Regions from separate parts of the Enterobacter sp. RHBSTW-00175 genome, predicted to be linked through region 3. Evidence: predicted binding sites of a transcription regulator. Region 3 holds the regulator's gene; each other region holds the start of a gene.
The links. The regulator LexA, encoded in region 3, represses DNA repair genes until DNA is damaged. The targets are predictions, from matches to a motif close to TNCTGTATGTACATACAGNA.
Positions count from the first base shown of each region.

Region 1: a site for LexA is predicted at 4,032-4,051, ahead of HV107_RS18075 (DNA translocase FtsK 4TM domain-containing protein). Genes of this name have one in related genera too.
Region 2: a site for LexA is predicted at 4,103-4,122, ahead of sulA (SOS-induced cell division inhibitor SulA). Genes of this name have one in related genera too.
Region 4: a site for LexA is predicted at 4,061-4,080, ahead of dinB (DNA polymerase IV). Genes of this name have one in related genera too.

Region 1 covers NZ_CP055930.1:3,801,724-3,809,553, reverse strand. The annotation lists gene lolA (outer membrane lipoprotein chaperone LolA) at 1-130, opposite strand, end outside; gene HV107_RS18075 (DNA translocase FtsK 4TM domain-containing protein) at 259-3,954, opposite strand; gene lrp (leucine-responsive transcriptional regulator Lrp) at 4,090-4,584, opposite strand; gene trxB (thioredoxin-disulfide reductase) at 5,129-6,097, shown strand; gene cydD (heme ABC transporter permease/ATP-binding protein CydD) at 6,212-7,830, shown strand, end outside.
Region 2 covers NZ_CP055930.1:3,960,727-3,968,556, forward strand. The annotation lists gene HV107_RS18850 (Lon protease family protein) at 1-1,457, opposite strand, end outside; gene matP (macrodomain Ter protein MatP) at 1,644-2,096, shown strand; gene ompA (porin OmpA) at 2,162-3,217, opposite strand; gene sulA (SOS-induced cell division inhibitor SulA) at 3,573-4,082, opposite strand; gene HV107_RS18870 (TfoX/Sxy family DNA transformation protein) at 4,300-4,926, shown strand; gene yccS (YccS family putative transporter) at 4,883-7,045, opposite strand; gene HV107_RS18880 (YccF domain-containing protein) at 7,065-7,511, opposite strand; gene helD (DNA helicase IV) at 7,635-7,830, shown strand, end outside.
Region 3 covers NZ_CP055930.1:2,433,781-2,441,610, reverse strand. The annotation lists gene traF (conjugal transfer protein TraF) at 1-377, opposite strand, end outside; gene HV107_RS11530 (cupin domain-containing protein) at 548-1,036, opposite strand; gene zur (zinc uptake transcriptional repressor Zur) at 1,153-1,665, shown strand; gene HV107_RS11520 (CsbD family protein) at 1,735-1,944, opposite strand; gene dinF (MATE family efflux transporter DinF) at 2,065-3,402, opposite strand; gene lexA (transcriptional repressor LexA) at 3,466-4,074, opposite strand; gene HV107_RS11505 (diacylglycerol kinase) at 4,183-4,551, opposite strand; gene plsB (glycerol-3-phosphate 1-O-acyltransferase PlsB) at 4,705-7,125, shown strand; one part of gene HV107_RS11495 (IS3 family transposase) at 7,231-7,830, opposite strand, start outside.
Region 4 covers NZ_CP055930.1:3,138,824-3,146,653, forward strand. The annotation lists gene HV107_RS14870 (NADH:ubiquinone reductase (Na(+)-transporting) subunit B) at 1-530, shown strand, start outside; gene HV107_RS14875 (Na(+)-translocating NADH-quinone reductase subunit C) at 523-1,317, shown strand; gene HV107_RS14880 (NADH:ubiquinone reductase (Na(+)-transporting) subunit D) at 1,310-1,948, shown strand; gene nqrE (NADH:ubiquinone reductase (Na(+)-transporting) subunit E) at 1,955-2,551, shown strand; gene nqrF (NADH:ubiquinone reductase (Na(+)-transporting) subunit F) at 2,562-3,785, shown strand; gene nqrM ((Na+)-NQR maturation NqrM) at 3,785-3,988, shown strand; gene dinB (DNA polymerase IV) at 4,098-5,156, shown strand; gene HV107_RS14905 (IS481 family transposase) at 5,268-6,422, opposite strand; gene pepD (cytosol nonspecific dipeptidase) at 6,525-7,830, opposite strand, start outside.

The sequences.
Region 1 (7,830 bases), 1.4 Mb from region 3:
TTTGGGTGAAGCTGGCGTGGAAGCTGCTCACTTTATCCAGTCGGCTTTTAAGGTCGCTGGCTGCATCAGCCCAGACGCTGCTGGCAACAAAACTGGTCAGTAATGCACAGGCGATTGCGAATTTTTTCATTGTTATTCCTTAAAATACGTCATCCCGATATGGGGTTCTGTCATCTATTGTGAACCTGCCCGCAGGCAGGCGACAGAAGAAAATGCTTAATTTTTGCTGATTTACCCTTCTTTGCAATCGGTGAAGGGTCAATCAAACGGCGGCGGAGCCAGCACCTCACGGTTACCGTTATGGCCCTGCTCGCTCACGATGCCCTGTGCTTCCATCTGCTCGATGATTCGGGCTGCGCGGTTGTAGCCAATACGGAACTGACGCTGTACCCCAGAAATGGACGCTTTACGTTTCTCAGTCACGAAGTTAACCGCCTGATCGAATAACGGATCCAGCTCTTCGCCACCGTCAAAGCCACCGCCACCACCTTCGCTTTCAGTGTCAGAGGTAATACCATCCACGTACTGTGGGCGACCACGCGCTTTCCAGTCCTGAACGACCGCGTGAACTTCCTCATCGCGGACGAATGCACCGTGGACACGCACCGGAGAGGTGGAGTTCGGGCCTGAATACAGCATATCACCCATACCCAAAAGCGACTCTGCGCCGCCCTGGTCGAGGATGGTACGCGAGTCAATTTTACTCGATACGGTAAACGCGATACGCGTAGGGATGTTAGCTTTAATCAGACCGGTGATGACGTCCACGGATGGACGCTGCGTTGCCAGTACAAGGTGAATACCGGCCGCACGTGCTTTCTGCGCCAGACGGGCAATCAGCTCTTCGACTTTCTTGCCGACGGTCATCATCAGGTCAGCGAATTCGTCTACCAGCACGACAATATAAGGCAGTTTTTCCAGCACCGGATGCTGGGCATCCATACTGTCACCCGGCTTCCAGTAAGGATCCGGAATTGGGCGCCCCATACGAACTGCTTCCGCGATCTTGTCGTTATAACCGGCCAGGTTACGTACGCCCAGTGCCGACATTAACTTATAGCGACGCTCCATCTCATTAACGCTCCAGCGCAGGGCGTTAGCAGCGTCTTTCATGTCGGTGACCACTTCAGTCAGCAGATGCGGGATACCTTCATAAACAGAGAGTTCCAGCATTTTCGGGTCGATCATGATGAAACGCACATCTTCCGGCTGCGCTTTGTAGAGCATACTCAGGATCATGGCGTTCACACCGACCGACTTACCCGAGCCCGTCGTACCCGCAACCAGCAGGTGTGGCATTTTTGCGAGGTCGGCCACCACAGGATCGCCTGCGATGTCTTTGCCCAGCACCACACTCAACGGCGATGGATTCTCGCGGAACTTGGCGTTATCCAACACTTCACGCAGATAGACGGTCTGGCGTTTCTTATTTGGCAGCTCCAGGCCGACATAAGGTTTACCCGGGATAACTTCCACCACACGCACCGCAACGGTCGACAACGAGCGAGCCAGGTCACGGGACAGGTTAGAAATTCTCGCGGCTTTAACACCTGGCGCCAGGTTTAGTTCGAAACGGGTAATAACCGGACCTGGGGAATAATTCACCACGTCCGCCTTAATGCGGAAATCAGCCAGACGCGCTTCCACAAGACGCGCCATCTGCTCCAGTGCAAAGGTATCCACCGGTTCAACTTCAGACGGAGGCGGCGTTAACAGATCCAGCGACGGCAGCGGCGTACTTGGGCGTTGCAGCGGACGGCTATCACCATTGCGCATCAGCAGCGGGTGAATCAGGCTTTCCTTCGGCTGTGCCGCTGGCTGCTGGAACTGCGGCGCGTGCTGAGGCTGTTGCGGCTGCGCATAAGCCTGTGGCGCTGGCTGCTGCACGTGCGGCGCAGGTGCAGGCTGCTGGTGCGCAGTTTGCGTTTCAGGCATCACACCTGGGGTGAATAAAGGTTCGCTCGGGCCATCATCAACCAAATCTTTCATTGGCGAGAATTCGAAGTCAGATAACGAGAACGGATTCGCTCCCGTAGGCTGCTCACCGGAATAGCGCTGCTGCTGAGTGGCAGCAAACTGGCGCGCTAACTCTGCTTCGGCAACGTCGTCTTCATCCTCTTCATGAACATGAGTCGGGCGGGCTTCATGTTGATACTCTTCGCCATAACGCTGCTGCTGTTGTGCGGCAAACTGACGCCCCAGCTCATCCTGCTGCATCTCATCGGCGTCATCTTCGTACTCAGATTCACGCGCTTTCTCCTCAGCCATACGCTGAGAAGGTAATTTGATGCCATAGGACGCCAGCTCACGGCGGGTAGGAACACGCACGCGATTAGGACGAGGAAGCTGCGGGCCAATACCCTCTTTCACCTGTGGACGCGGCGCGCCACCAGATGCAAGGCTAAAGACAGGCGAAGCAACTGCCGCCGCCGCGGTAGCGTGCTTCACACTTTCCGCCACTGGCGCAACAACAGGTGTTGGGTCAACTGGCGGAACAGTAACGGAAGGAGCCCTGGTCACAGGTTCTTGCTTCGGTTCCGGTACGGGCTGATACCAGGCAGCCAGCTGTTCGCGCTCACGCGCTCGGCGTTCTTCAACTTCTTCAAAATAGTACATTGGTGGGCGAGTCGGTTTGACCTCTTCCACTTCAACTTGCGGTTCAGCGTCAGGCTGAGCAGGCTCAACCGCAACCGGGACACAGTCCTGATAAGGCTGAGACACCGGCGCTTCATACTCCGCGTACGGCTGCGGCGCGTATTCCGGTTCCGGCTGGTATGGCTGCTGCCACTGTTCCTGCGGCTGTGCTGGCGCATAGCTTTGCGGTTCAGGGGCAATAACCGGCTGATGTGCAGGGATTGCAGGCGCGTCTTGCCACTCAACCGCAGGTTGCTGGGTAAGAGGCTCTGGCTCATACACCGGCGCGGAAGGCATGACTGCCTCAACAGGCGCAGCATAGGCCTGAGCGGCTGTCGTTGCCGCAGCTGCCGCCGCGACAGGTTCGCTAACAGAATGACCATTTAACAACGGGTCGTATTCGTCGTAATCACCTGGAGTGGCGCGGCTGCCAGAGAAGAGCACATCATCAGGGTCAACGTGGGCACCCGCAGCACGGTATTCAACCTGCTCGTCGTCATCCATGCGTTTGCCGGAGAAGAGCGCAGCATCTGTTTTGCGTCCTAACGGATTAGCAAATTTTTCTGCCACACGTTTGCGGCGCGCCAGCGCGCCACGCAGAATACGCGCGCGGCGAGATTCGCGATGCGGAGCTGAAGCGGTATCCTCTTCGTCCTCATCTTCGTATTCGTATTCGTCTTCATCTACCCACGTATCATCACGACGAGTACGGTTGCTGGCAAACGTCAAAATAGTAAGGATCAGACTGCCGAGTTTTTCGGCAATGCTCACCCATGACCAACCGGTAAACAGAGTTAATCCCGCAGCCCAGATACAGAGCAGCGTAATGGTGCCTCCACTGCTATGCAGCATCGGTTGCAGCGCGGTGCTCAGCAAACTGCCAATCACTCCACCGGAAGCGAAATACCAGATATCGTCGGCATTAATCGCCGCCAACCCGCAGGAGGTCAGGATCAGTGCCAGAGCACCAATCAGGCGCAGCGAAACCGCGAAATAATCGATGTATTCGTCGTTCTGACGATGACGCCAGGCAAACCAGCAGCCACCGATGATGATCACCGGGATGGTATAGGCCATGACACCGAAGATGAAAAACAGGGTGTCCGCAAGCCAGGCGCCGGGCGTGCCACCTAAATTATGGATAGGCTCATGCCATGCGGTTTGCGACCAGCTCGGATCTGAGGGGTTGAAACTGAGTAAGGCTGCCATCAGCCAGACGGCAAAAAGGGCAATAACAATCAGCAACGCCTCAAGGAGTCGACGTCCGCTGCTTAGCTTCGATAGTGTGACTTCTTTGTCTTCAGTATATTCCTGGCTCAAGAAAGGCTCTCCAGGTATCAGGCATGTCCTGCCTGTTTGCTAAAACGGACAACAGCGCCGGGTATCCCCGGCACTGTTGCTGTATGGATTAACAGGAGTGTAATCAAACTACGCTGATTTTGCACCTGTTCCGTGTTAGCGCGTCTTAATAACCAGACGATTGCTCTGTTTGACCTCTTCCATCACCACATAGGTACGTGTGTCGTTCACGCCTGGCAGACGCAGCAGGGTTTCACCCAGCAGCTTACGGTAGGCGGACATGTCTGGCACACGGGTTTTCAACAGGTAGTCGAAATCACCGGAAACCAAGTGACACTCTTGAATTTCTTCAAGTTTTTGTACAGCGGAGTTAAATTGCTCAAACACATCCGGCGCACCACGATTCAGAGTAATCTCAACAAATACCAGAAGTGAGGCATCCAGATAATGCGGGTTCAGCAGAGCCGTATAGCCCTGAATAAAACCCTGTCTTTCCAGTCGGCGCACACGCTCAAGGCACGGCGTCGGGGAAAGTCCCACACGTTTTGAAAGCTCGACGTTGGAAATACGCCCATCCTTTTGCAATTCATTAAGAATGTTACGATCGATACGGTCGAGGTCTTTGCCAGGGCGCTTCTTGCTATCTACCATTATTATTGTCTCTCTGTATTCCTTCCCTACTCCTGCCTGGACCCTGTGCACATCACTGTTCAGAGCCTGTACCCGTTATTCATCACACCGCCTGATTATGTAATATACGCGATGCGGATTCGGGTTCTACGGTAAGAAGACCGGTGCCTGAAATGGCCGCCACCGACATCACGTATGGCGTCTGTCCACACCATGCGTAGATTTCACTGACCCGGTAAAAATGGCATTTACGTGCATGTCTATGCGACACACTGTTAACGCGGTTTTTTTCTTCCTTCAATGTTTTCGCAAAAGCGCAGGGGATTGTCAAAGCAAAACATCGATTTTTAGTACAACATGCCGGATATTCATAACGACTGACCATTAATCCTCATTTTATTGCCTTATAAACAACCGGTTTTTAGTAGAAAGCGTTATGTTATAGCGCTCAATCCATCGCCAGTGTCTATTGCACATATCGATATCAAAATTGCTGCGCTCTTTTTTTACGGCAACAAATTCCCTACAATCCTGACAAATGTCTGCCAACAACAATGGGGATCTCATGGGCACGGCCAAACACAGTAAGCTGCTAATTCTTGGTTCTGGACCTGCGGGATATACCGCGGCGGTCTATGCTGCGCGCGCTAACCTGCAACCGGTGTTGATTACCGGTATGGAAAAAGGCGGTCAGTTGACCACCACGACTGAAGTAGAAAACTGGCCAGGCGACCCGAACGACCTGACCGGGCCGCTGCTGATGGAGCGTATGCACGAACATGCGACCAAATTCGAAACCGAAATTCTGTTCGATCACATCAACAAGGTTGACCTGCAAAACCGTCCGTTCCGCCTGACAGGCGACAACGGTGAGTACACCTGCGATGCGCTGATTATCGCGACCGGTGCATCGGCGCGTTACCTCGGACTGCCATCTGAAGAAGCCTTCAAAGGCCGTGGCGTTTCTGCCTGCGCAACCTGTGACGGTTTCTTCTACCGTAACCAGAAAGTCGCGGTTATCGGTGGCGGTAACACCGCAGTAGAAGAAGCGCTGTATCTGGCGAACATCGCCTCTGAAGTGCATTTGATCCATCGCCGCGACACCTTCCGCGCAGAGAAGATCCTGATTAAACGTCTGATGGATAAAGTGGCGAGCGGCAATATCGTGCTGCACACCAATCGTACTCTGGAAGAAGTGACAGGCGATCAGATGGGCGTTGCTGGCCTGCGCATCCGCGATACGCAGAACACCGACCACGTGGAATCACTGGAAGTGGCGGGTCTGTTTGTGGCTATCGGCCATAGCCCGAATACCGCTATCTTTGACGGTCAGCTGGAGCTGGAAAACGGCTACATCAAAGTGCAGTCCGGTATTCACGGTAACGCGACCCAGACCAGCATCCCAGGCGTCTTCGCTGCGGGTGACGTGATGGACCATATTTACCGTCAGGCGATCACCTCTGCTGGCACCGGCTGTATGGCCGCGCTGGACGCTGAACGCTACCTTGATGGGCTGGCTGAAACAGGTAAATAATCTTTACAAGTCAGTAACAAACGTAAATAAAGGCGGCGATAAGTCGCCTTTATTGTCTCTCCGTTGTAACATTGCCGTGCCCAATTTCTAATAACGTCACCTGCAAAGTACGCAATGGAAAAAACCCGTCAACAAGAGTTAACTCGCTGGCTTAAAAAGCAAAGCGTTATTTCCCGCCGCTGGCTGAATATTTCCCGTCTGCTGGGACTTATCAGCGGTCTGTTGATTGTTGCCCAGGCATGGCTGCTGGCCCGCATTCTCAATCATATGATCATGGAGAACATCCCGCGCGAAGCGCTTCTGATGCCCTTTATCGTATTAGTCCTGATCTTTGTTCTGCGCGCCTGGGTGGTCTGGCTGCGTGAACGTGTCGGGTTCCACGCCGGACAGCATATACGCTTCGAAATTCGCCGCCAGGTGCTCGACAGGCTCCAGCAAGCGGGTCCCGCCTGGATACAGGGCAAGCCCGCCGGAAGCTGGGCGACGCTTATCCTTGAGCAGATTGACGATATGCACGACTATTACGCACGCTATATTCCACAGATGGCGCTGGCCGTATGCGTGCCGCTGTTGATTGTGGCCACCATTTTCCCGTCTAACTGGGTAGCCGCCCTTATTCTGCTCTGTACCGCTCCGCTTATTCCGCTGTTTATGGCGATGGTGGGGATGGGCGCGGCAGATGCTAACCGCCGCAACTTCCTGGCGCTTGGCCGTTTAAGCGGCCATTTCCTGGACCGCCTGCGCGGAATGGAGACATTGCGTATTTTTGGCCGCGGTGAAGCCGAAACCGAAAATATCCGTGTGGCGTCGCAGGATTTCCGTCAGCGGACAATGGAAGTATTGCGTCTGGCGTTTCTGTCGTCTGGCGTACTCGAATTCTTCACCTCCCTGTCGATTGCGGTGGTGGCGGTGTACTTTGGTTTCTCCTATCTTGGCGAACTCGATTTTGGCCATTACGGCACTGGCGTTACCCTCTCTGCTGGTTTTCTTGCCCTGATCCTGGCGCCTGAATTTTTCCAGCCGCTTCGCGATCTTGGCACTTTCTATCATGCCAAAGCGCAGGCCGTGGGTGCCGCTGATAGCCTGAAAACCTTCCTTGAAACGCCGCTTGCTCACCCGGAGCGCGGTGAAATCACGCTGAACAGCAAAGAGCCAGTTACCGTTGAAGCGGTCGATTTCTCGGTTCTCTCGCCGGAAGGCAAAGTGCTGGCCGGACCGCTGAACTTTACGCTTTCTGCGGGTCAACGCGTTGTTTTGGTTGGAACCAGCGGTTCAGGTAAAAGCTCACTGCTGAATGCGTTATCAGGTTTTATGGCCTATACCGGCTCGCTGCGTATTAATCATGCCGAACTGCGCGAGCTTGACCCTGATGCATGGCGTAAACAACTCAGTTGGGTGGGGCAGAATCCGCAATTACCTGCCGCCACGCTGCGTGAGAACGTGCTACTTGCACGCCCTGATGCGCGTGAAGATGAGCTGCAATCGGTTCTTGACCGTGCCTGGGTCAGTGAGTTTCTGCCTTTGCTTGCGCAAGGTGTTGATACTGTGGTGGGCGACCAGGCAGCTGGCTTATCCGTTGGTCAGGCCCAGCGTGTTGCCCTTGCCCGCGCCCTGCTTAATCCATGTCAGTTAATGCTGCTGGATGAACCCGCAGCCAGCCTTGATGCGCACAGCGAACAACGGGTGATGCAGGCCCTGAACGCAGCCTCATTGCAACAAACCACACTCATGGT
Region 2 (7,830 bases), 1.5 Mb from region 3:
AAGAAGCCTTCGATTTTCTCGTTCAGCCCGCCAACCGGCTGAGCGCGCCCAAACTGATCAACGGAACCGGTAATGGCGATGTTCTGATTAATCGGAACTTCTGCCAGGGCGCTGATGAGGGCACACAGCTCTGCCATCGAGGCGCTATCGCCATCGACTTCGCTGTAGGATTGCTCAAACGTGAGCGAGGCGGAGAAGGGGATTTGCTGCTCCAGCTGCAACTCAGACATCAAAAATGCCTGCATGATCATCATGCCTTTGGCATGGATGTTCCCGCCGAGTTCAGCTTTACGTTCAATGTCGGTAAATTCCCCGTCGCCAATGTGCACGACGCAGCTGATACGCGAAGGTTCGCCAAATGCACGTGGATGCCCCGGGAACTCGATAACGGACAAGGCGTTGATTTGCCCAATACGCTCGCCCTCGGTTTCCACCAGAATTTGATCCAGCAGAATTTCATCCTGCATCCGGTCGGCGAGATAGCCTTCACGCCATTCGCGTTGCACAAGCATCTGGGTGAGCTGTTCACCGGTAAACGCGCCGTCACCGCTAATAACGCCCACTTCACGCAGCTGTTTGCTGATCCAGAGTGGACAGAGCGGTAAGGTTTCCTGATCGCCGGTATAGCGTACTGCTTCGCGAAGTAGACCAGGCCAGGCGTCAGCAGCCGGAACAGGTAATTCATAGCGTGCAGCAATGGCTATTACCCATTGACACCACTGTGCCATATCATCGGCATCGGCAATCTGAATATTGTCTTCGTACTCGCTGTAAACGGCCAGGCTCGCCAGTTCTGGCTCCATCTCCTGGAAGTCTGCCAGCGATTCCCGATCGCCGGTCAGCACCACGGTCAACGACAATGGCATTGATGGCACTGCGACAGGGAGAGGGCGGGATTCGTCGTAACCCACCCAGTCAAAGCGTTGCTGGCTCACAATCGTTTTCAGGCGCATCCAAAGCAGCGGCTGGGAGAGTAAGGTTCTCAGGGCGATGATCAGAACACCACCGTTAGCGCGATGGACAAGCCCCGGTTGAAGCGACAGTTCGCCATTAAACTGACGAAGGCAGCCAAAAAGCTGCTCCGCTTCGACCCAGTTGGCGGTGATCACTTCGCCTTTTGCGGCAAAACGATCGTCAGCCTGCTGCGCCGGTTCAAAAGTAATGTTATGACCCGCGATACGATACTGGCCGCCAAAAACAGCATCTGTTTCTGGCTGTAACTGGCGCATGGCATCACCCAGAAGCGTCAAATACTCGGCTTCTTCCGGGGCTTTGAGCAGCATGAAGGGAGATGTCGCCCACGGGCTTAACACCTGCTCCAGCGCATAATGCAAACGCGGTTGTGTATCGCTAAGTATGAATTCGTGTTCTTTTGCGAGTTTTGGCTGTGCAAAGAGCTCCTGATAACTTTCTGTATCGGGAACAAGGTCACGCCATGCAAGTTTCGTAATGGTCAAAGTTGATGTTTTTTAGTCAGATGTAAAACCGTGGAGTATACCGTAAGCGGAAGGCTCTGCCCAAGCAGGATTGGGGATTTCCGCGGGTGAATCTCCTGTAATGATGCACAGGATATGATTTCTTTTCAGCAGATTGCCAAAAAACTGATATTCTGAACAGAGTTACGTGGTAACACTGAGATCGCAATGAAATATCAACAACTGGAAAATCTCGAAAGCGGCTGGAAATGGAAGTACCTGGTCAAAAAACATCGTGAAGGCGAGTTGATCACCTGCTACATCGAAGCCAGCGCGGCGCAAGAAGCCGTAGATATGTTGCTGACCCTCGAAAACGAACCGGTACAGGTCAATAACTGGATAGCGAAACATATCAATCCAGAACTGTTGAACCGGATGAAGCAAACTATTCGTGCGCGTCGCAAGCGGCATTTTAATGCCGAGCATCAGCATACCCGCAAGAAATCTATCGATCTGGAATTTATTGTCTGGCAACGCCTGGCAGGCCTTGCACAACGGCGTGGAAAGACGTTATCAGAAACGGTAGTGCAGCTGATTGAAGATGCTGAGCATAAAGAGAAGTACGCGAACCAGATGTCGACGCTGAAAAACGATCTACAGGCGCTTCTGGGTAAAAAATAAGATTCTGTATTTCTTCAGACAATAAAAAAACCCCGCTATGCGGGGTTTTTTCTTAAGACGATAACTTATGCCGCTGGCTGAGTTACAACGTCTTTGATGCCTTTAACTTCGATCTCAACACGACGATCTGGAGCCAGGCAGTCGATCAGTGCAGCGCGAGCTTTCACGTTGTTACAGGTAGAACCGGTAACTGGGTTAGATTCGCCCATACCACGTGGGGAGATCTTGTTAGCCGGGATACCTTTAGATACCAGGTAATCAACAACAGACTGAGCACGTTTTTCAGACAGCTGCTGGTTGTAAGCGTCAGAACCGATACGGTCGGTGAAGCCCAGAACCACTACTGAACCGTCTTTAGGATCCAGGTTGCTCAGCTGAGAGTACAGCTGATCCAGTGCCTGCTGACCTTCTGGTTTCAGGGTAGCTTTGTTGAAGTTGAACAGAACGTCAGACTTCAGAGTGAAGTGCTTGGTCTGTACTTCTGGCGCTGGAGCCGGAGCTGGAGCTACGATTGGTGCAGCTTCTTCCTGCTGGCCGAAACGGTAGGAAACACCTACGCTCAGCATGCCGTTGTCAGGACGAACACCTACGGTGTTGCCGTCGCCGATGTTGTTAACCCACTGGTATTCCAGACGGGTAGCGATGTCACGGGTCATAGCCCACTCAACACCACCTGCGAATACTGGAGAAACGCCAGTGTCGTGATCGCTGCCAATCTGGTTGTTGCTGGAATCAGCACGCCATACCATGCCGCCCAGACGGGTGTACACGTCCAGATCGTCAGTTACTGGGTAACCCAGTTTAGCAGTCAGCTGTACGCCCTGAGCTTTGAAAGCGCCATTTACGGTGTCGCCTTTGTATGGCATACGACCTAACCAGTCGTAACCCATTTCAAAACCAACATACGGGTTAACCTGATAGCCACCGAACGCACCTGCACCAAGCTGGCTCTCATGAGTAGGGCCATCGTTGTTCAGTTTGCTGTTGTACCAGCCGGTGTCATGGAACTGAGACCAGCCCAGTTTACCACCTGCATACCAGGTATTATCTTTCGGAGCGGCCTGCGCTACGGTAGCGAAGCCAGCCAGTGCCACTGCAATCGCGATAGCTGTCTTTTTCATTTTTTGCGCCTCGTTATCATCCAAAATTTGCCATGAAGATCTCCGACGAGAAATCACGGTTAAATCCTTCACCGGGGGGCGTGGTCAAATATAAATCTACCGATATCTTCGGCTTAGGCCGAGCACCCCTGGCGATGTAAAGTCTACAACGTAGCTAGAAACTTACAAGTGTGAACTCCGTCAGGCATATGAAAAAAAAAGTTCCGTATACCTAATATTTAACATTTTTTGTATGGAAATTGTGCAGTAAAATTAACGGGAACCGCACCAGACAAGCCTTTCCGCAGATTTAACGCATGGAACTATTTCCACATCTTGTGGTCGAAAAAAATTCCAGGAAAACTCCTAAATTTACTCAATGATACAAATTCGAGTGAATTTTTAGCCCAGAAAGTTGTCCTCTGCGGTAAGAATCTGGATGAACCGGACGCATAATAAAACCGATGGCGTTACCTTCCTCGGCTGCTTCAGTCAGTCGAAAATGTTCTTCTTCCGTCAGTTCGTCTGGTAACCACCCGATCACGACACTGTAATTTCCGGTACGTAATGCACGGATCATCGACTCGACCGTATCACAAGGTGAGAGTTGGTTAATCTGCATGACCTTTGTCAGCGGCAATCCTGCGGACTGAACCCATTCACGGCTCAGTTTTTGTTGTGGCGTCAGCCAGAGCTGCCAGCGCGACTGCTGGCCAAGCTGTTGTAATAAAGGAAGTAATAAAAGTTGGGTTAATAGGGGCTGGTCTTCTCGATAAATCACTTCACTGATAAGACCTGTCGACACGCTCCCGACGGATTTCTTAGCGACATTGCTTGCGGTAGAAGAGAAAGATGTTGAGCGATTTGCGTAGCCTGAAGTGTACATATTCATTCCAGCCCTGTAGTTACTGTATGAATATACAGTAACCCCTGTATGCATAAAGATCAACCTCATTTTCGGAAAGCGACTCGCAAATTTTGCTCATGATCGGCCCCTAAAGAAAATTCATCTTGCTCACTGGCGATAAGTTGCCTATTTTCCTGCTAACGGATCCGTTAGTAAGAATTAGCCTCTTTACAGTATGATTTTTAAGGGAAATATCATGAAAAAGATATCTTATGAACGGATTTATAAATCCCAGGAATACCTTTCAGAACTGGGTGATATTCATCACCGCGCACTCTTTGGTGGCTATACCCTGGCGGTCGATAACGCCGTATTTGCCATGGTGTCTGATGGGGAACTCTATCTGCGCGCCTGTGAGCAAAGCGCTACCTACTATGTGAAACACGCCTCCTCTTTTTTGACCCTTCTGAAACGGGGTCGGCCAGTGCTGCTTAACTACTTCCGGGTTGATGACGGGTTGTGGCAGGACAGGGGGACACTACTCCAGCTTTCCTCTTTTGCGCTTGAGGCGGCCAGGCGGGAGCGATATCAGCGCTATCAGCGCAACCGGCTTAAAGACCTGCCCAATCTCACTTTCCAGATTGAGGTTCTGCTTTTTGAAGTCGGGATCACCAACGAAGAAATGTTACGGGAACTGGGGGCAAAAGCGAGTTGGCTGAAAATCAGAGTTCAAAATAAACAACTTGGGATTAAAGTGCTTTTTGCGCTTGAAGGTGCAATAGAAGGGCTGCATGAAGCGGCGCTCCCGGCAGAGATTCGCCGGGAACTCACGGAATGGTTTAACGCGTTGCCAGAGCCTGCGGAGAATCGTTCCGCCATGTAGCAATCAGTTGTTGTAGGCGACAAATTTCCGGCAGCAGAGCAATAAGCAGGCCAACTTGCTGAAGAACCAGCGGGGCTTTGCTGTCGGTACCAGGATCAAGATGGGCGATACGCTGGGCGAGTTCATCCAGGGCCTGCCGAACACGGGGTTCATCGGCTGGACGGTGGTGAAGTGCATCGTCGACATAGCAAACGGCATCATCCAGCAATCCCAGAATACCCGGATTACTTAACCTTTCTCGGTGAGCGCCCAGCGTAGAAATATAGCTGGTAAAGGTATGGTTCAGGCACAGCAGACGAAAGGCGGTTTCACGGATTTCTGCCGTAGCGCCAGGTTCCGTTGACATGTTCGATACCACCGATGCAAGCTCCGCATCGCGGTTATGCGCATCACGGCGGGCGATGCGATAGGCCAGACGGTTATCACGACCCTGGTGATATTGCTCAAGAATGGCATCCAGGTATCGGCAGTTAGCATTCATAGCCCTGTCCAGCACGCGCGGCAGATTACGAAAACGCCAGTCCGGCCAGATAAAACTGACTGCAGCCCAGGCAATGGCACAGCCGATCAGCGTATCAATAACGCGGGGAAGGGCGACTTCAAACCCTTCGCCAAGCAGGTTAAAGCACAGCAATACCAGTAAGGTGATAAACATCGTGGCGTGCGCGTATTGCACATTGCGAAATGCAAAGAACAACACGCCGGTTATCACGATAAGGACAAGCTGCCCTTCAATGGACGGGACAAAGTAAAGTACCGGAAGGCCGATTGCGACACCCACCAGGGTACCAATAATACGCAACGCGAGCCGGTGGCGGGTGGCGTTATAGTTTGGCTGGCAAACAAACAGGCTGGTCAGCAATATCCAGTAGCCATGATGCAAGCCGGTTATCTGGATAAACGCGTAACCGACGCACAGCACCAGCGACATTCTTACGGCGTGGCGGAAGAGAGCCGATTCTGGGGTAAAGTTACGGCTCAGCCGTAACCACATATCGCTAAAGCCGTGAAGGCTGTCATCGGCAAGCTGGTTATCAGCGTCATTGTTCGGCATCGCCAAGGCTTGTTCAGACTCAATGGTGGCCAGTTGCGCGTCTATCGCCCGCAGGTTATTGAGTAAGAAACCCAGCGCTTTTATCTGCTCCGGGGATGTCCCGCTGGCCTGCACGCGATCAAGCGCTGCATCAAGGTGGCTAAACGCGCGTTCAAAGCGTGGATCATGCTGATACGGCGTGCGCAGTAAAATGGAGCGGGACAGCTGCTGACACGCCTGGGATTGCATTGAAAGTAGCCGCTGAAAACGGAACATAACATCGCTGTAGCGAAACTTTTCCCGCAGGGCTGCATATTGCACATGCGATGAACTGGCACGCTCGTGGATATCCTGGGCGGCAAAATAGTAATGCAAAGTCCGGCGCGTTCCTCGCTGACCGCGATCGCCGCGTAACCGCGTAAGAAGGCTGGCTTTGGTCTGGTTTAAGGTTGCGACCAGTTGGCCGTTTGCCAGCGCCAGATCGTAAAGTGGCGCCTGGCTTTCTTCTTCAATATCCGGGTCAAATAAACGGGATTTCAGCTCCAGATAATGCGCCAGCTGTTCATAGCTGCGGGCGAGGTTATCCTGTAAAGCGCGAACCGGAAAAATGAGATGTCCGGTAAGCGTCAGCAGGTTATACCAGATAGCGCCAAGCAGCAGCAGAACGGGCTGCTGATACCATTGATCGTAAAGCGATACGCCCAGCATGGTGTAGATAGCAATCAGCAATGCGCCAAACGCAATGGTGGCATAGCGCTGACCAAGCCCGCCCAGAAGAATAAATCCACTGGTTGAAAGCGTCAGACCTAACGCAAATAGCCATGGCCATGGGAACAGCAGTTCAACGGATGCTGAGGCAATGAAAAAACAGATAAGAGTGATAACCAGATTACGCAGTCGCCCAGCCAGGCGATCGTCGAGGTCTGCCAGCGCTCCGGCAACAACGCCCAGGGTCAGCGGGATAGTGAGCTTAACGTCGTTTAACCACCACGGCAGGGCGACCGTACCGCAAAGTGCGATAAAAATCCTGACGTTATACAGCCAGGTGCTGTTCCATGTGTAGCGGCGAATCAATGGGCTTAGCATGAGCGCGGCCTGTCCTTAATTACTGAAAACGACGGCGGGCGTTTGCTTCGCGCGCGGCTTGCGCCACTTCAACCGGAACAACCCTGCGCCCGACTGGCCACAAGGCGATGGCAGCGATTTTGAAATTGGCGATCCCGACAGGAATGCCAATAATTGTGATGCACTGAGCAATACCTGCGAAGATGTGCATCAGACACAGCCACCAGCCAAAGAAAATCAGCCACAGGATGTTAAGCACAGTACCGCCTGTATTCATCAGGACGTTTTTGCTTTCCGGGTTCAGTTCGTCGACGTGTACAGCCTCGTTACCATAAGGAAAAAGCGACAGCCGGGTGATTTCCCAGCAGGAGCGCGTCAGCGGAAGGGTAAAAATGAGCACGATGCTCACCAGCGTGGCAATAAGCCAGGAAAGAGTGGTGGCAAAACCGCCAAGGACAAAATTAAGAATATTCAGAACGGTACGCATAAACCCTCAGTTCCTTTCGATATGATTAACGCTTAGTGATTGTAACGTTTTTTTAGGCTGGAGCACCTTAAAACTGGCAGTTAAACTGTCAGGTAAATTATCTCTTCGTGGATCAGGCAGGACATGGAACTGAAAGCAACTTCACTGGGCAAGCGCCTGGCTCAACATCCTTACGATAAGGTTGTCCTTCTGAATGCAGGGGTAAAAGTCTCTGGCGAACGCCACGAATATCTCATTCCGTTTAATCAGCTTTTAGCTATCCACTGCAAGCGCGGGCTGGTCTGGGGCGAGCTTGAGTTTGTGTTGCCTGCCGAAAAGG
Region 3 (7,830 bases):
TCGCCTGCCGCAGAAGAAACTTCCCGCGATGCAGGACTAAGAGGATTTAACAGGTCGATAAGATTGATGCTATCCAGCGTGCTGCGATAACGGTTCACGTCATCGCTGATGTCATCAATCTTATCCCGCAGATTGTCTTTATCAGAAATCTGCGCGCCAATGGAGGGTAAAATAAGGGTGACGTCATCGTCAGGTTTCGCCTTTGCCAGCAATGCCGGGTTGATTAACACCCCGCTGCCATAGCTGCCTGCCGCTACGCCCGTGCCACCCATCGCGTCACTACGCGCTTCTGTCCAGGTATTGGCTGCTCCCGCCTGATTTGCCATAAACAAGGAGACAGCGATGCTAACCACCGAAAATTTAAAATGTTTCTTCACAGTATGCTCGTCTTATAGTCTGTTATGAAATAACCCCTGTCTGTTATCACCCAAACAGGAACGAACTATTGCTGTGAATAAGTACAAAAAGACCCGCTATTTCCCTAAGTTAAATCACCACCGGGCCTGTTGTATTTTGTGACGGCCTTCAATATTTATAGAAGAGGATATTATTTTCGCCCAGGTTTTCCATCGTGCGGGCCAAAAAACTGCGGCGGATGGTCTACCCACCGGTCTTCACGCGTGGCGGCATAAACCGGATTCAGTGGATAATAGATGCGGTTGTGCTTTTTGTTGGCCTCGCCAACGACCAGCAGCCGGACCTCTTCATCCGTATTGTTGATAAAGGTATGGCATACCCCGGTTCCGGCCGGAAACCCCACGCTATCACCCGGCTCCAGCTTCCACAGATAGCCATTTATCCAGGCTTCCGGATAGCCTTCCAGTACATAGATAAACTCCTCTTCGTCACTTTCCGCATGGGGATAAGACGTACGCCGCCCTGGCGGCAGGCGTTCGTGATGAATACCAATTCGCCCCAGGCCAAGTTTACGGGCCAGTGGTGCGCCAATGGAAAAACGCTCAGTGCTGTCGGGATAAGTAGAATCATCCGCGCCTTCCACATCGCGCCAGTGTCGAATACAGTCAGGTCTTTTCATTAGGTGTTTCCCCGAATTTCAATGCCTCAGGTATAGCACACCTGGCGGTTCTCGGTGTTTTTAACAGAACATGATAAAGTGAGGGTTTTCCATCCCATATACAGCCGAGGTGCTAAATGGATAAGTCCACAAAAGAGCTGCTGGCGCAAGCTGAAAAGCTCTGTGCGCAACGCAATGTGCGCCTGACCCCACAGCGCCTTGAAGTATTGCGTCTGATGAGCCTGCAACAGGGCGCCATCAGTGCGTATGATTTACTCGACCTGCTGCGCGCAAGCGAGCCGCAGGCCAAGCCGCCTACCGTCTATCGCGCGCTGGATTTCCTGCTGGAGCAGGGCTTTGTGCACAAGGTCGAATCAACAAACAGCTATGTGCTGTGCCATTTATTTGATCAGCCTACCCACACCTCGGCCATGTTTATCTGCGACCGCTGCGGCGTGGTGAAAGAAGAGTGTGCAGAAGGTGTTGAAGACATTATGCATACGCTGGCAGCCAAAATGGGCTTCGCCCTGCGCCATAATGTGATTGAAGCACACGGATTATGCTCTGCGTGCGTGGAAGTCGAATCATGCAGCCATCAGGATGCGTGCCAGCATGACCACTCCATTCTGGTAAAGAAAAAACCGCGCTAACGGCAAAAGATAAGGCGGCTCAGGGCCGCCCTCAGGGTGTACATCCTTGTACTTGCGGGTATTACCGGTCTACCAGCGATAGTCGTTACGCTTTTCCCAGTCGCCGACTTCTTTCTCCGCCTGATCTTTGGCGTAGCCATAGCGTTCCTGAATTTTACCGACAAGCTGATCGCGCTTTCCTTCGATGACCGTCATATCGTCATCTGTCAGCTTACCCCATTGCTCTTTCGCTTTACCTTTGAACTGTTTCCAGTTGCCGCTGATTTCGTCTTTATTCATCATCAGGTCCTCATCGTTAAAGAGTGAAAGGGCCGCCCAAAACCTTCATTTCATGCTGGACGTGATAACAATTTTAGTTGAGCATCTGGCACTCAGGAATTTATTCAGAATCTTTTACCATCAGGAGATGTCGTGACGAGATGAAAGCCAGGTATTATTTTTCCAGTGACGACGCCAGATAAACGCCAGCGAGAGGCCACGAAGAAGAAGAAAGACCGCGAGGGCCAGCCATAACCCATGATTCCCCAGATACGGCACCGTGAGCAGCGTTAAACCAAACCCACCCACCGCGACCGCCATGCTGTTACGCATTTCCGCGCCACGCGTTGCGCCAATGAACATCCCGTCGAGTAAATAACACCAGACGCCCACAACCGGTAAGATCACCTGCCAGATGATGTAGTGGCTTGCCAGCTCACGCAGTGCAGGTAATGACGTGAGCAGCGCAACAATATACTCACCAAAGCAGGCGTAGATGAGTGCAAATGCCAGCGCCACCAGTCCAGCCTGACGACATGCAGCACGCCAGACATCATGTAATTGCCCGCTTTCGCGCGCGCCATACGCTTGCCCGGAATGGGCTTCTACCGCGTAGGCAAAGCCGTCGAGGGCATAGGCGGTAAAGGTCAGCAGCGTCATTAACACCGCGTTGACAGCAACGATTTCCGGGCCAAGCCGCGCGCCAAAGACCGTCAGAGTGCCAAAGCACAGTTGCAGCAAAAGCGAGCGCAGCATGATGTCGCGGTTAAGCGCCAGCAGCTTGCGGATATTGCCGCGCCAGGCAGCCTTCAGCAGTGCAGGTGTTATGCCCCGCATAACCAGAACACGCCAGACCATCCACAACCCGATAATCAGCGTGCCGTACTCGGCAATAGCCGTTGCCAGCGCCGCGCCCTGCACATTCATGTGCAACCCCATAACCAGCCAGAGGTCGAGCACTATGTTCAGGACGTTCCCGACAACCAGCAGGATAACGGGAGCACGGGCATACTGAACGCCCAGCAACCAGCCCAGCAGAACCAGATTCGCCAGAGATGCCGGTGCGCTTAGCCAGCGAATATCAAGGAAAAGCCGTGCCTGCTCCAGCACCGCTTCACTGCCACCTACAATGTGTAATGCCAGCTCAATCAGTGGTGTACGCAGCAGAACGATAAGTACACCCGCACCCAGCGCCAGAATTAACGGCTGTACCAGCGCACGCGCCAGACGCAGGGGATCTTTTGCGCCAAACGCCTGTGCCGTTAACCCGGTGGTGCTCATGCGTAAAAAAAGCAGCAGCATAAAGAGGAAGCTGGTTGCCGTTGCGCCAATCGCCACGCCACCCAGATACACCGGTGAATCCAGATGACCAATAACCGCCGTATCGACCAGCCCCAACAGCGGAACGGTGATATTGGAAAAAATCATCGGCAGTGCAAGACGCCACAATGCCTTATCGGAAGCAGTCAGCAGTGACATGAAAAATACCGGGAGTGGGAAATGAATCAGGCTACGGAGGCTCCGTAGCCTGTCAGGGGGAGATTACAGCCATTCTCCGTTGCGGATGACGCCAACCGCCAGACCTTCAATGGAGAAGTTATGTTCGCGAAGATCCACCACGATTGGGGAGAATTCGCTGTTTTCCGGCAGCAGTTGCACAGTATTTCCCTGTTTTTTCAGGCGCTTAACGGTAACTTCGTCATCAATACGCGCCACCACCACCTGGCCGTTGCGCACATCCTGAGTCTTATGAACCGCCAGCAGATCGCCATCGAGAATACCGATATCTTTCATGGACATGCCGCTAACGCGCAGCAGGAAATCTGCACTCGGTTTGAACATGCCAGGATCGACCTGATAGTGACCTTCAATATGCTGTTGTGCGAGCAAAGGTTCACCTGCCGCGACACGGCCAACCAGCGGAATGCCCGTCTCTTCTTCTACCAGCAGACGGATGCCGCGTGAAGCGCCAGAAACAATCTCAATCACGCCTTTACGCGCCAGCGCTTTAAGGTGTTCCTCGGCAGCATTTGGAGAACGGAAACCCAGACGCTGCGCGATTTCCGCACGCGTAGGTGGCATTCCTGTCTGGCCGATATGATCCCGGATGAGATCAAACACCTCTTGCTGCCTGGTCGTTAACGCTTTCATTCCGCCCCCTGGGTGTATATACAGTTATGCTGTGAGTATATACAGTCAAAGGTGATTTTGGAACCAAAAACTGCACAAAAAACCAGGGACTTAATTATTCCTCGAGGCTCATCGGAAATGCGACCAAAGCAGCGTGACCCAGGTGATAACCGCAGTGATAATCGCCAGCAACACGGCGGCAGACCCCATATCTTTTGCACGACCAGAGAGCTCATGGAAATCAGAGCCAATACGATCAACTACCGCCTCAATAGCGCTATTGAGAATTTCCACTATCATCACCAGAAGCACAGAACCAATAAGAAGAACGCGCGTTATGGCATCAACATCAAGGAAACAGGCAATGATTACCGCAACGATTGCGGCAACGCCTTCCTGACGAAAAGCGGCTTCATTGATCCACGCGGCACGGAAACCTTTCCATGAATAGCCGGCAGCTTTGATGATTCGGGTTAACCCAGTGGTATTATTGGCCATTAAAAGAACCTTTTATTAGAAATAGCGTCAGTAACTATAGACGCAGTGCGTTTACTGCCGCCTGAAGTATGACGGGTAACAACAGAAATTTTGCGCGCTTTCTGTTATCCTTGCGCCGCAATTGCATTATTAACCAGAGGCTTTACATCGTTTATGTCCGGCTGGCCACGAATTTACTACAAATTACTTAATTTACCATTAACCGTTCTGGTAAAAAGCAAGTCTATCCCAGCAGAACCCGCGCTGGAATTAGGGCTCGATACCTCTCGCCCTATTATGTATGTTTTGCCTTACAACTCGAAGGCAGACTTGCTCACGCTCCGCGCCCAGTGTCTGGCGCATGATTTACCCGATCCGCTTGAACCACTGGAGATCGACGGTACTCTGCTGCCGCGCTACGTGTTCATTCACGGCGGGCCGCGTGTGTTTACCTATTACACGCCAAAAGAAGAGTCCATCAAGCTGTTCCACGACTACCTCGATCTACACCGCAGCAATCCTGATTTGGATGTGCAGATGGTGCCGGTATCGGTGATGTTTGGTCGTCGCCCAGGTCGCGAAAAAGGGGAAGAAAACCCACCGCTGCGGATGCTCAACGGTATCCAGAAATTCTTCGCGGTGTCCTGGCTTGGTCGCGATAGCTTCGTGCGTTTCTCTCCTTCTGTGTCGCTGCGCCGTATGGCAGATGAACACGGTACGGATAAAATCATCGCGCAAAAACTGGCTCGCGTGGCACGTATGCACTTTGCGCGCCAGCGTCTTGCAGCCGTAGGGCCGCGCCTCCCGGCGCGTCAGGACCTGTTCAATAAATTGCTGGCGTCTAAAGCCATTGCCCGCGCCGTGGAAGACGAAGCGCGCAGCAAGAAGATTTCGCATGAGAAAGCACAGCAGAACGCCATCGCATTGATGGAAGAGATCGCCGCGAACTTCTCCTACGAGATGATTCGCCTGTCCGATCGTATTCTGAGCTTTACGTGGAACCGCCTCTATCAGGGGATCAACGTCCACAACGCCGAGCGCGTGCGCCAGCTGGCACATGACGGCCACGAAATTGTCTATGTGCCCTGCCACCGCAGCCACATGGACTACCTGCTGCTTTCCTACGTGCTTTATCATCAGGGTCTGGTGCCACCGCACATCGCGGCCGGTATTAACCTGAACTTCTGGCCAGCAGGGCCGATTTTCCGCCGCCTTGGTGCCTTCTTTATTCGTCGTACCTTCAAAGGTAACAAGCTCTATTCCACCGTATTCCGCGAATATCTGGGCGAGCTGTTCAGCCGTGGTTATTCCGTTGAGTATTTCGTGGAAGGTGGGCGTTCCCGTACTGGCCGCCTGCTTGATCCGAAAACCGGCACGCTGTCGATGACTATCCAGGCCATGTTGCGCGGCGGTACCCGCCCAATTACGCTGGTGCCGATTTACATCGGTTACGAGCACGTGATGGAAGTGGGAACGTACGCCAAAGAGCTGCGCGGTGCGACCAAAGAGAAAGAGAGCCTGCCACAGATGCTGCGTGGTCTGAGCAAGCTGCGTAATCTGGGTCAGGGCTACGTGAACTTCGGCGAGCCAATGCCGCTGATGAACTACCTTAACCACCATGTCCCGGAATGGCGCGAGTCTATCGACCCTATCGAAGCGATACGCCCTGCATGGCTGACGCCAACGGTGAACGGCATTGCCGCCGAGCTGATGGTGCGTATTAACAACGCAGGTGCGGCCAACGCCATGAACCTGTGCTGTACTGCGCTGCTGGCATCGCGTCAGCGTTCACTGACCCGTGAACAGCTTACCGAGCAGCTCGATTGCTATCTGGACATTATGCGGAATGTTCCGTACTCAGTGGACTCGACGGCGCCTGCCGCAACCGCCAGCGAGCTTATCGATCATGCCTTGCAGATGAATAAGTTCGAAGTTGAGAAAGATACGATTGGCGACATCATCATTCTGCCGCGCGAGCAGGCGGTGCTGATGACTTACTATCGTAACAACATCGCGCATATGCTGATGCTGCCTTCGCTGATGGCCGCCATTATTACCCAGCATCGTCGTATTTCTCGTCAGGACCTGCTGCGTCATGTCGACGCGCTGTATCCGATGTTGAAAGCCGAGCTGTTCCTGCGCTGGAGTAAAACCGAGCTGGCGGCAGAGCTGGATAAATTGACCGAAGAGCTGCGTCGTCAGGGGCTTATCACCGTCAATAATGACGAGCTGCATATCAACCCATCTCGCTCCCGCACCCTGCAACTGCTGGCGGCTGGCGCGCGTGAAACCCTGCAACGCTATGCCATTACGTTCTGGTTGTTGAGTGCTAACCCATCCATCAACCGCGGCACGCTTGAGAAAGAGAGCCGCACGCTGGCACAGCGCCTGTCGGTACTGCACGGCATTAACGCGCCAGAATTCTTCGACAAAGCGGTATTCAGCTCTTTAGTGCTGACGCTGCGTGATGAAGGGTTTATCAGTGATACCGGCGATGCCGAGCCAGAAGAGACGCTGAAGGTTTACCAGATGCTGGCTGATCTGATTACGTCTGATGTGCGTTTAACGATTGAGAGCGCGACGCAGGACGAATGATGTTAATCGCGGCCTGATGCCCTCACCCCGGCCCTCTCCCACAGGGAGAGGGTGAAAATAAAAAAGCAGCCATCTTGAAGTGAACCCCATATATTGGACACGTTCTTAACTGGCGGCTGACATGGCCTGGGTTCGGTATTGTACCGGACTCAGGCCGTTTAGTTTTAGCTTGATTCGTTCGTTGTTGTAGTAGTGGATATACTCTTCCACCGTTTTTCGTAGATGGTCTGTATTTTCAAACTCTTCGTGGTACCAACATTCTGTTTTCAGCAGACCAAAAAAATTTTCTATCACTGCATTGTCCAGACAGTTCCCTTTGCGCGACATGCTTTGTTCTATGCCTTTAGCTTTAAGTTTCTCCTGATACCGTGCCATCTGATACTGCCAACCCTGATCAGAGTGCAGTACCGGTCTGTCACCCGGTTTCAGCCTCTTGACGGCTTTGCTGAGCATGTTTTCGACCAGATTCATTCCCGGATGCGTCGTCATATTCCAGGCTATTATCTCGCTGTTATACAGATCAAGCACTGGTGACAGATACAGCTTTGTCCCTTTTACGTTGAACTCTGTCACATCCGTGACCCATTTCTGGTTTGGACTGCTGGCCTTAAAATCACGTGCAAGGGTATTTGGCGCTACTTTACCGTAGGTGCCTTTGTATGACTGATACTTTTTGCTTCTCAGGCATGAGGCCAGCCCCATCTT
Region 4 (7,830 bases), 710 kb from region 3:
CGCTTTCGCAGTGGGCGGCTCACGGCGGTGAAACGCTGGTGAATAACGCGACGGGGCAACCCGTCACCTGGTTTGATGCCTTTATTGGCAATCTCCCGGGGTCGATTGGTGAAGTCTCTACGCTGATGATTTTGCTTGGCGGGGCCATCATTCTGTTCGGCCGTGTGGCCTCCTGGCGCATTGTGGCGGGTGTGATGCTGGGCATGGTGCTTACTGCCACGCTGTTCAATGTTATCGGCTCTGCTACCAACCCCATGTTCTCTATGCCCTGGTACTGGCATCTGGTTCTGGGGGGATTTGCTTTTGGCATGATGTTTATGGCAACTGACCCTGTTTCGGCCTCATTTACCGACAAAGGGAAATGGTGCTACGGCGCGCTTATCGGCGTGATGTGTGTATTGATTCGCGTGGTCAACCCGGCTTATCCGGAAGGGATGATGTTGGCCATTTTGTTTGCCAACTTGTTTGCGCCGCTATTCGATTATCTGGTGGTACGCGCCAACATTAAGCGGAGGAAAGCGCGTGGCTGATATCAAAAATAACGACAACACCGGCAAAACGCTGTTGGTGGTGCTGGTGCTCTGCCTGGTATGTTCCATCGTGGTGGCGGGATCTGCCGTGGGTTTAAAACCTCTTCAGCAGGAGCAGCGCGCACTGGACAAACAGCGCAACATTCTGGCGGTTGCCGGGCTTATGCAGGACGGGATGAGCGCGGATGATGTGGCAAAAATCTTTGCCGAACGCATTTCGTCCCGGCTGGTGGATCTCAAAACAGGTGAGCTGCTGGACCGCGACCCAGCGAAATATAATCAGGCTCAGGCACTGAAAGATCCACAGATGAGCATTGTGCTGGAAGCATCTCAAGATCCGGCCGGCATTAAGCGACGCAGCAATCTTGCGGAGATCTATCTGGTACGCGACGAGAAAAAACGCGTGCAGGAGATGGTGCTGCCGATCTACGGCAACGGCCTGTGGTCAATGATGTATGCCTTTGTTGCGTTAGATACAGACGGTCGCACGGTGAAAGGCATTACCTACTATGACCAGGGCGAAACGCCGGGGCTCGGCGGTGAAATCGAGAACCCTAACTGGCGGGCGCAGTTTATCGGTAAAAAAGTGCTCGACGATGACGGATTACCCGCGCTGAAAGTGATGAAAGGTGCGGCGCGTCCAGGTGATGAGTTCGCTGTGGACGGGCTTTCCGGGGCTACACTCACGTCCAAAGGCGTGCAGCACAGTTTTGACTTCTGGATGGGGGAGCTGGGTTTTGGCCCCTTCCTGAAAAATGTACGTGAAGGAGCGCTGAACAATGGCTGATGCGGGTGAATTGAAAGAAGTTAAAAAGGTACTCGTTGGCCCGCTTTTAGCCAATAACCCGATTACGTTGCAGGTGCTTGGCGTCTGTTCTGCACTGGCGGTGACTACCAAGCTGGAAACTGCGCTGGTGATGACCGTCGCGGTGACGCTGGTTACTGCATTTTCCAGCATGTTTATCTCCATGATCCGCCACCACATTCCGAACAGCGTGAGGATCATCGTGCAGATGGCGATTATCGCGTCACTGGTGATCGTCGTCGATCAGCTGTTGCGCGCTTTTGCCTATGAAACCTCAAAACAGCTCTCGGTATTTGTTGGTCTGATCATCACCAACTGTATTGTGATGGGGCGCGCTGAAGCCTACGCCATGAAGATGCCGCCGCTGGCGAGCTTTATGGACGGTATCGGCAACGGCCTGGGTTATGGGGTCATTCTCCTGACGGTGGGTTTCCTGCGTGAGTTAATCGGCAGCGGCAAGCTGTTCGGTATCACGGTGCTGGACACGGTGCAACATGGCGGCTGGTATCTGCCTAACGGGCTGTTCCTGCTGGCCCCAAGCGCATTTTTCATTATCGGTTTGCTGATCTGGCTGATTCGTACCCTGAAACCAGAGCAGCAGGAAAAGGAGTAACCGACAATGTCTCATTACCTGAGTTTGTTTGTGCGCGCGGTGTTTGTTGAAAATATGGCGCTCGCGTTTTTCCTGGGCATGTGCACCTTCCTCGCAGTGTCCAAAAAGGTATCAACGGCATTTGGTCTGGGCGTGGCGGTCACCGTGGTGCTCGGATTATCTGTACCGATTAATAATCTGGTGTACAACTTTGTCCTGCGTGATGGCGCGCTGGTTGAGGGAGTCGATCTGAGCTTCCTTAACTTCATCACCTTTATCGGTGTGATTGCGGCGCTGGTACAAATACTTGAGATGATCCTCGATAAATATTTCCCGTCGCTTTATAACGCGCTGGGGATCTTCCTGCCGCTGATCGCGGTGAACTGCGCCATCTTCGGCGGCGTGTCGTTTATGGTCCAGCGTGATTACAACTTCAGTGAATCCATCGTTTACGGCTTTGGCTCCGGTATTGGCTGGATGCTGGCGATTGTCACCATGGCGGGGATCCGGGAAAAAATGAAATATGCCAACGTGCCCGCAGGGTTGCGAGGCTTAGGGATCACCTTTATCACCACCGGGCTAATGGCGCTGGGCTTTATGTCCTTCTCCGGCGTGCAGCTCTGAGGGCTTAGATATGGAAATTATTCTTGGCGTGGCGATGTTCACGCTCATTGTACTGGTACTGTCTGGGCTGATACTGGCTGCGCGTTCTAAGCTTGTGAACGCCGGGGACGTCATTATTGATATTAATGGCGAGCCGCAGAACCAGATCCGCACTCCGGCGGGCGACAAACTGCTTAACACGCTTTCGGGTAACGGGATATTTGTCTCCTCGGCCTGTGGCGGCGGGGGTTCCTGTGGGCAATGTCGTGTGACGGTGAAAGAGGGCGGTGGCGACATTTTGCCAACTGAACTGGCGCACATCACGAAACGTGAGGCGAAAGACGGTTGCCGCCTGGCCTGTCAGGTTGCGGTGCGCCAGAACATGAAAATTGAGCTGCCGGAAGAGATCTTCGGCATCAAAAAATGGGAGTGCGAGGTTATCTCTAACGATAACAAAGCCACTTTTATTAAAGAGCTGAAACTGCGCGTGCCTGATGGGGAAGATGTGCCCTTCCGCGCAGGCGGGTATATCCAGATTGAGTGCCCGGAGCACACCGTTGCTTACGCCGATTTTGACGTGCCGGACGAATACCGCGCCGACTGGGATAAATTTAATCTCTTCCGCTTTGCGTCAGAGGTCAATGAGCCAACGTTACGTGCCTACTCTATGGCTAACTACCCGGAAGAGAAGGGCATCATTATGCTTAACGTGCGTATCGCCACGCCACCACCGGCTGTGCCGGATGCACCACCGGGCGTGATGTCGTCTTATATCTGGTCACTGAAAGCAGGTGATAAAGTCACGATCTCGGGCCCGTTTGGCGAATTCTTCGCTAAAGAGACGGATGCTGAAATGGTGTTTATCGGCGGCGGAGCAGGGATGGCGCCGATGCGTTCGCATATTTTCGACCAGCTTAAACGGCTCGGCAGTCAACGAAAAATAAGCTTCTGGTACGGGGCCCGCTCGCTGCGCGAAATGTTCTATGACGATGAATTCGAACAACTGGCGCGTGAAAATCCTAACTTTACCTTCCATGTGGCGCTGTCTGACCCGCAGCCGGAAGATAACTGGACAGGTTATACGGGCTTCATCCACAACGTTCTCTATGAGCACTACCTGAAGCAGCACGCAGCACCGGAAGATTGTGAATTCTACATGTGTGGTCCGCCAATGATGAATGCGGCCGTCATTAAGATGCTCAAAGATCTGGGTGTGGAAGATGAGAACATCATGCTGGATGACTTTGGAGGCTGATGATGTTGACGTTTCTGGCAACCTTTTTGGTCTTTGTGCTGGTGGTATTCGGCATGTCGTTAGGCTGGATCATCAAGCGTAAAAGCATACAGGGCAGTTGCGGCGGTATCTCTTCTTTGGGGATGGAAAAAGTCTGCGATTGCCCGGAGCCGTGCGATGCGCGGAAAAAAAGAATGGCCCGCGAACAGCAACGCATTATTTAAGGTTTTGTAGGCCGGGTATGGCGCAGTCGCCACCCGGCGTTTTCCACATCCACTTCTCAATCCTCACAAATTTACTGTATACTTATCCAGTTATAAGTGAGGGCTTACTATGCGCAAAATAATCCATGTGGATATGGACTGTTTTTTTGCCGCAGTGGAGATGCGTGACAACCCGGCGCTGCGGGATATCCCTATCGCCATTGGCGGTAGCCGCGTCCAGCGTGGAGTGATCAGCACTGCCAATTACCCAGCGCGCAAATTTGGCGTGCGCAGCGCCATGCCGACGGCGATGGCGCTGAAACTCTGCCCGCACCTCACCCTTCTGCCTGGCCGGTTTGAAGCCTACAAAGAAGCCTCCGTTCATATCCGGGACATTTTCTCCCGTTACACGTCTCTGATTGAACCGCTTTCGCTTGATGAGGCCTATCTGGATGTCACTGACAGCGTCCATTGCCACGGCTCTGCCACGCTGATGGCACAGGAGATCCGCCAGACTATTGCCCGTGAGCTGAACCTAACAGCATCGGCAGGCGTTGCGCCGGTGAAGTTCCTTGCAAAAATCGCTTCAGATTTGAATAAACCGAATGGCCAGTACGTCATCACCCCGGATGACGTTCCGGCTTTTTTAAAAACATTACCGCTTGGAAAAATACCCGGTGTCGGGAAAGTCTCAGCCGCGAAGCTTGAAAGTATGGGGCTGCGTACCTGCGAAGATGTGCAGCGCAGCGATCTCGTGATGCTGCTCAAGCGTTTCGGGAAGTTTGGCCGTGTTCTGTGGGAGCGCAGCCAGGGCATTGACGAGCGGAGCGTGAATAACGAGCGGCTGCGTAAATCCGTTGGCGTAGAGCGTACGCTGATTGAAGATATTCATGACTGGGCTGAATGCGAGGCCATTATTACCGGGCAACTTTACCCGGAGCTGGAACGACGCCTCGCCAGGGTGAAACCAGACCTTCTGATTGCCCGCCAGGGGATCAAACTCAAGTTCAATGATTTTCAGCAAACCACCCAGGAGCACGTCTGGCCGCGCCTGAATAAAGACGATCTTATCGCGACGGCAAAAAAGGCCTGGGAAGAACGACGGGGTGGAAGAGGGGTTCGGCTGGTGGGATTACACGTCACGCTTCTGGATCCGCAGCTTGAGCGACAGCTGGTATTGGGATTGTAAAAAAGCCCGGTGGCGCTACCGCTTACCGGGCCTGTGTTTTTCACCCTCTCCCTGCGGGTGTACGGTCCGGGGACATGGTAGACAGGTGTTCGGGGACATGGTGAACACTTTTTAACATCCTTTACCCATGGTGATCGACTTTTTCTTCAGGTCGATCACCCCCACTTTCGTGCTGTACCACCACACCTCGTAGCTGCCGTCTTCCTGCATCTCCTTCAGCCCGACCCGTTCTCCCCTGAACGCCTTGCCTGCGCTCAGACTTACCCCTTTCACGCTCAGCTTTCCGCTGATATCCACTTTCCTGACCATCACGCCCTCGTCGTATTCCGGGGGCGTGGTGTTGCCGCTGTACTGCCGCTCTGACGGCTTATACCGCGACCCCGGTACCGCCATATCCAGCGCCTCATGCGGGCGTTCAAGGTTATAGACTGTCCGCCAGTGGTCGAAGGCGCGCTGCAGTTCGCCCCCGCTCGCGAACCACTTCCCCTGCAGCACTTCTGCCTTCAGGCTCCGGTGAAAACGCTCCAGCTTACCCTGCGTCTGCGGATGATACGGCCGGGAGTGCCCCACCCGGATACCCAGACGCATCAGCCACAGCTCCAGCGCCGTCCAGGTGCCGGTGGTGTCTCCCCACGGAGAACCGTTGTCCATCGTCATCCGGTCCGGCAGGCCGTAGCGCTCAAACACGCTGACCAGCTGCTGCTGCACGGTCTCGCGCCGTTCATCGGTACAGTGCGCCAGGCACAGGGAAAATCGGGAGTGGTCGTCCAGCAGGGTGAGCGGATGGCAGCGGCCGCCTCCAAAGGGAAAGTGGCCCTTAAAATCCATCTGCCAGAGGCGGTTCGGCGCGTCATGTTCGAACCGTCCCGTGGCGGGAATGCCCGGTGAAGTGCCCGGCAGCAGACCGTGACGGGCCATGAGGTTATGGACGGTGCTGAAGGCGGGCATGGTGTGCCCCTGGTCTTCCAGCCAGCGCTTTATCTTGCGTGCGCCCCAGCGTTCATGGCGGTCATGCGCCATACGCAGCAGGGCAGTGATGTCGTCAGATGAGCGGTTCGGGGAATGGTGCGGTATGCGCGGGCGGTCCTGAAGGCCGGAGGCCCCTTCCTCCGCCCAGCGGCGAAGCCACTTATAGCCGGTGGCAGGTGAAATGCCGAAGCGACGGCAGAGGGAACGGATGTTCGCCCCGTCCTGCGAGGCGAACAAAACAAACTCGGTACGTAATGACATGGTATCTCTCGCATCCCAGGACATAAGCGACTCCATAAACGGGTTCTTATGCCTTAGTTGTAAGTGTCTACCATGTCCCCGAACAAGTGTTCACTATGTCCCCGGACCGTACAGCGGGAGAGGGCTGGGGTGAGGGTTTTACTTCGCAGGAATCGCTTTCAGCAGTTCAGTCAGCAGGGTCCAGTAGTGGCCCACGCTTTCGATATGAACCTGCTCATCCGGGGAGTGTGGCCCGGTGATGGTTGGCCCGATGGACACCATATCCATATCCGGATACGGTTTTTTGAACAGACCACATTCCAGACCCGCGTGGATCACCTGAATGTTCGGGGTGCTGTTGAACAGACGCTGGTATGTTTCACGCACCAGAGCCATTACCGGTGAGCTTGCATCCGGCTGCCAGCCTGGGTAGCTACCTTTAGCGGACGTTGATGCGCCAGCCAGTTTGCCCAGAGATTCCAGCATACTGACAACGTACTCTTTACCGCTGTCGATAAGTGAACGGATCAGGCAGATGATTTCTGCGCTGTCGTCGCTCATGGTCACGACGCCAACGTTCAGAGAAGTTTCCACAACGCCTTTTGCGACGTCAGAGTTGCGAATAACACCGTTTGGCGAGGCATTTAGCAACTGGATAAAGTTGTCGCGAGACTGTGCAGTCAGAGCGGCTTTATCTGTCGATACCGATTCCAGAACCACAGTCAGGTTTTTTTCTTTTGCAGACAGTTCGTTTTTCAGGATATCCAGATAAACGCTGGAGAGTTTTTTCAGCTCGTCTGCTTTTGCCGCGGGTACTGCAACAGTGGTAAATGCTTCACGCGGGATTGCGTTACGCAGCGTACCGCCGTTGAAATCAACCAGACGCAGGTCAAGTTCAGCCGCGTGGCCTGCCAGGAAGCGCGCCAGCAGTTTGTTGGCGTTACCCAGGCCTAAGTGAATATCGCCACCAGAGTGACCCCCTTTCAGGCCTTTCAGCGTCAGCTTGAAGGTCTGGAAACCAGCAGGGATCGCTTCACGGGACAGTGGCAGCGTAGTGATGAAATCGATCCCGCCTGCGCAACCCATGTAGATCTCGCCTTCTTCTTCTGAGTCGGTGTTGATCAGGATATCCGCTTGCAGCCAGTTTGCTTGCAGGCCGAAAGCCCCGTCCATACCGGCTTCTTCGGTCATGGTCAGCAGTACTTCCAGTGGGCCGTGCTCAACGCTGTCGTCTGCCAGTACAGCCAGGGCTGATGCCATGCCAATACCGTTATCCGCGCCAAGCGTGGTGCCGCGCGCTTTTACCCAGTCGCCGTCGATATACGGCTGAATAGGATCTTTAGTGAAATCGTGAACGGTATCGTTGTTTTTCTGTGGAACCATGTCCAGGTGCGCTTGCAGTACAACCGGTTTACGGTTTTCCATGCCTGCGGTTGCGGCTTTGCGGATCAGAATGTTGCCAACC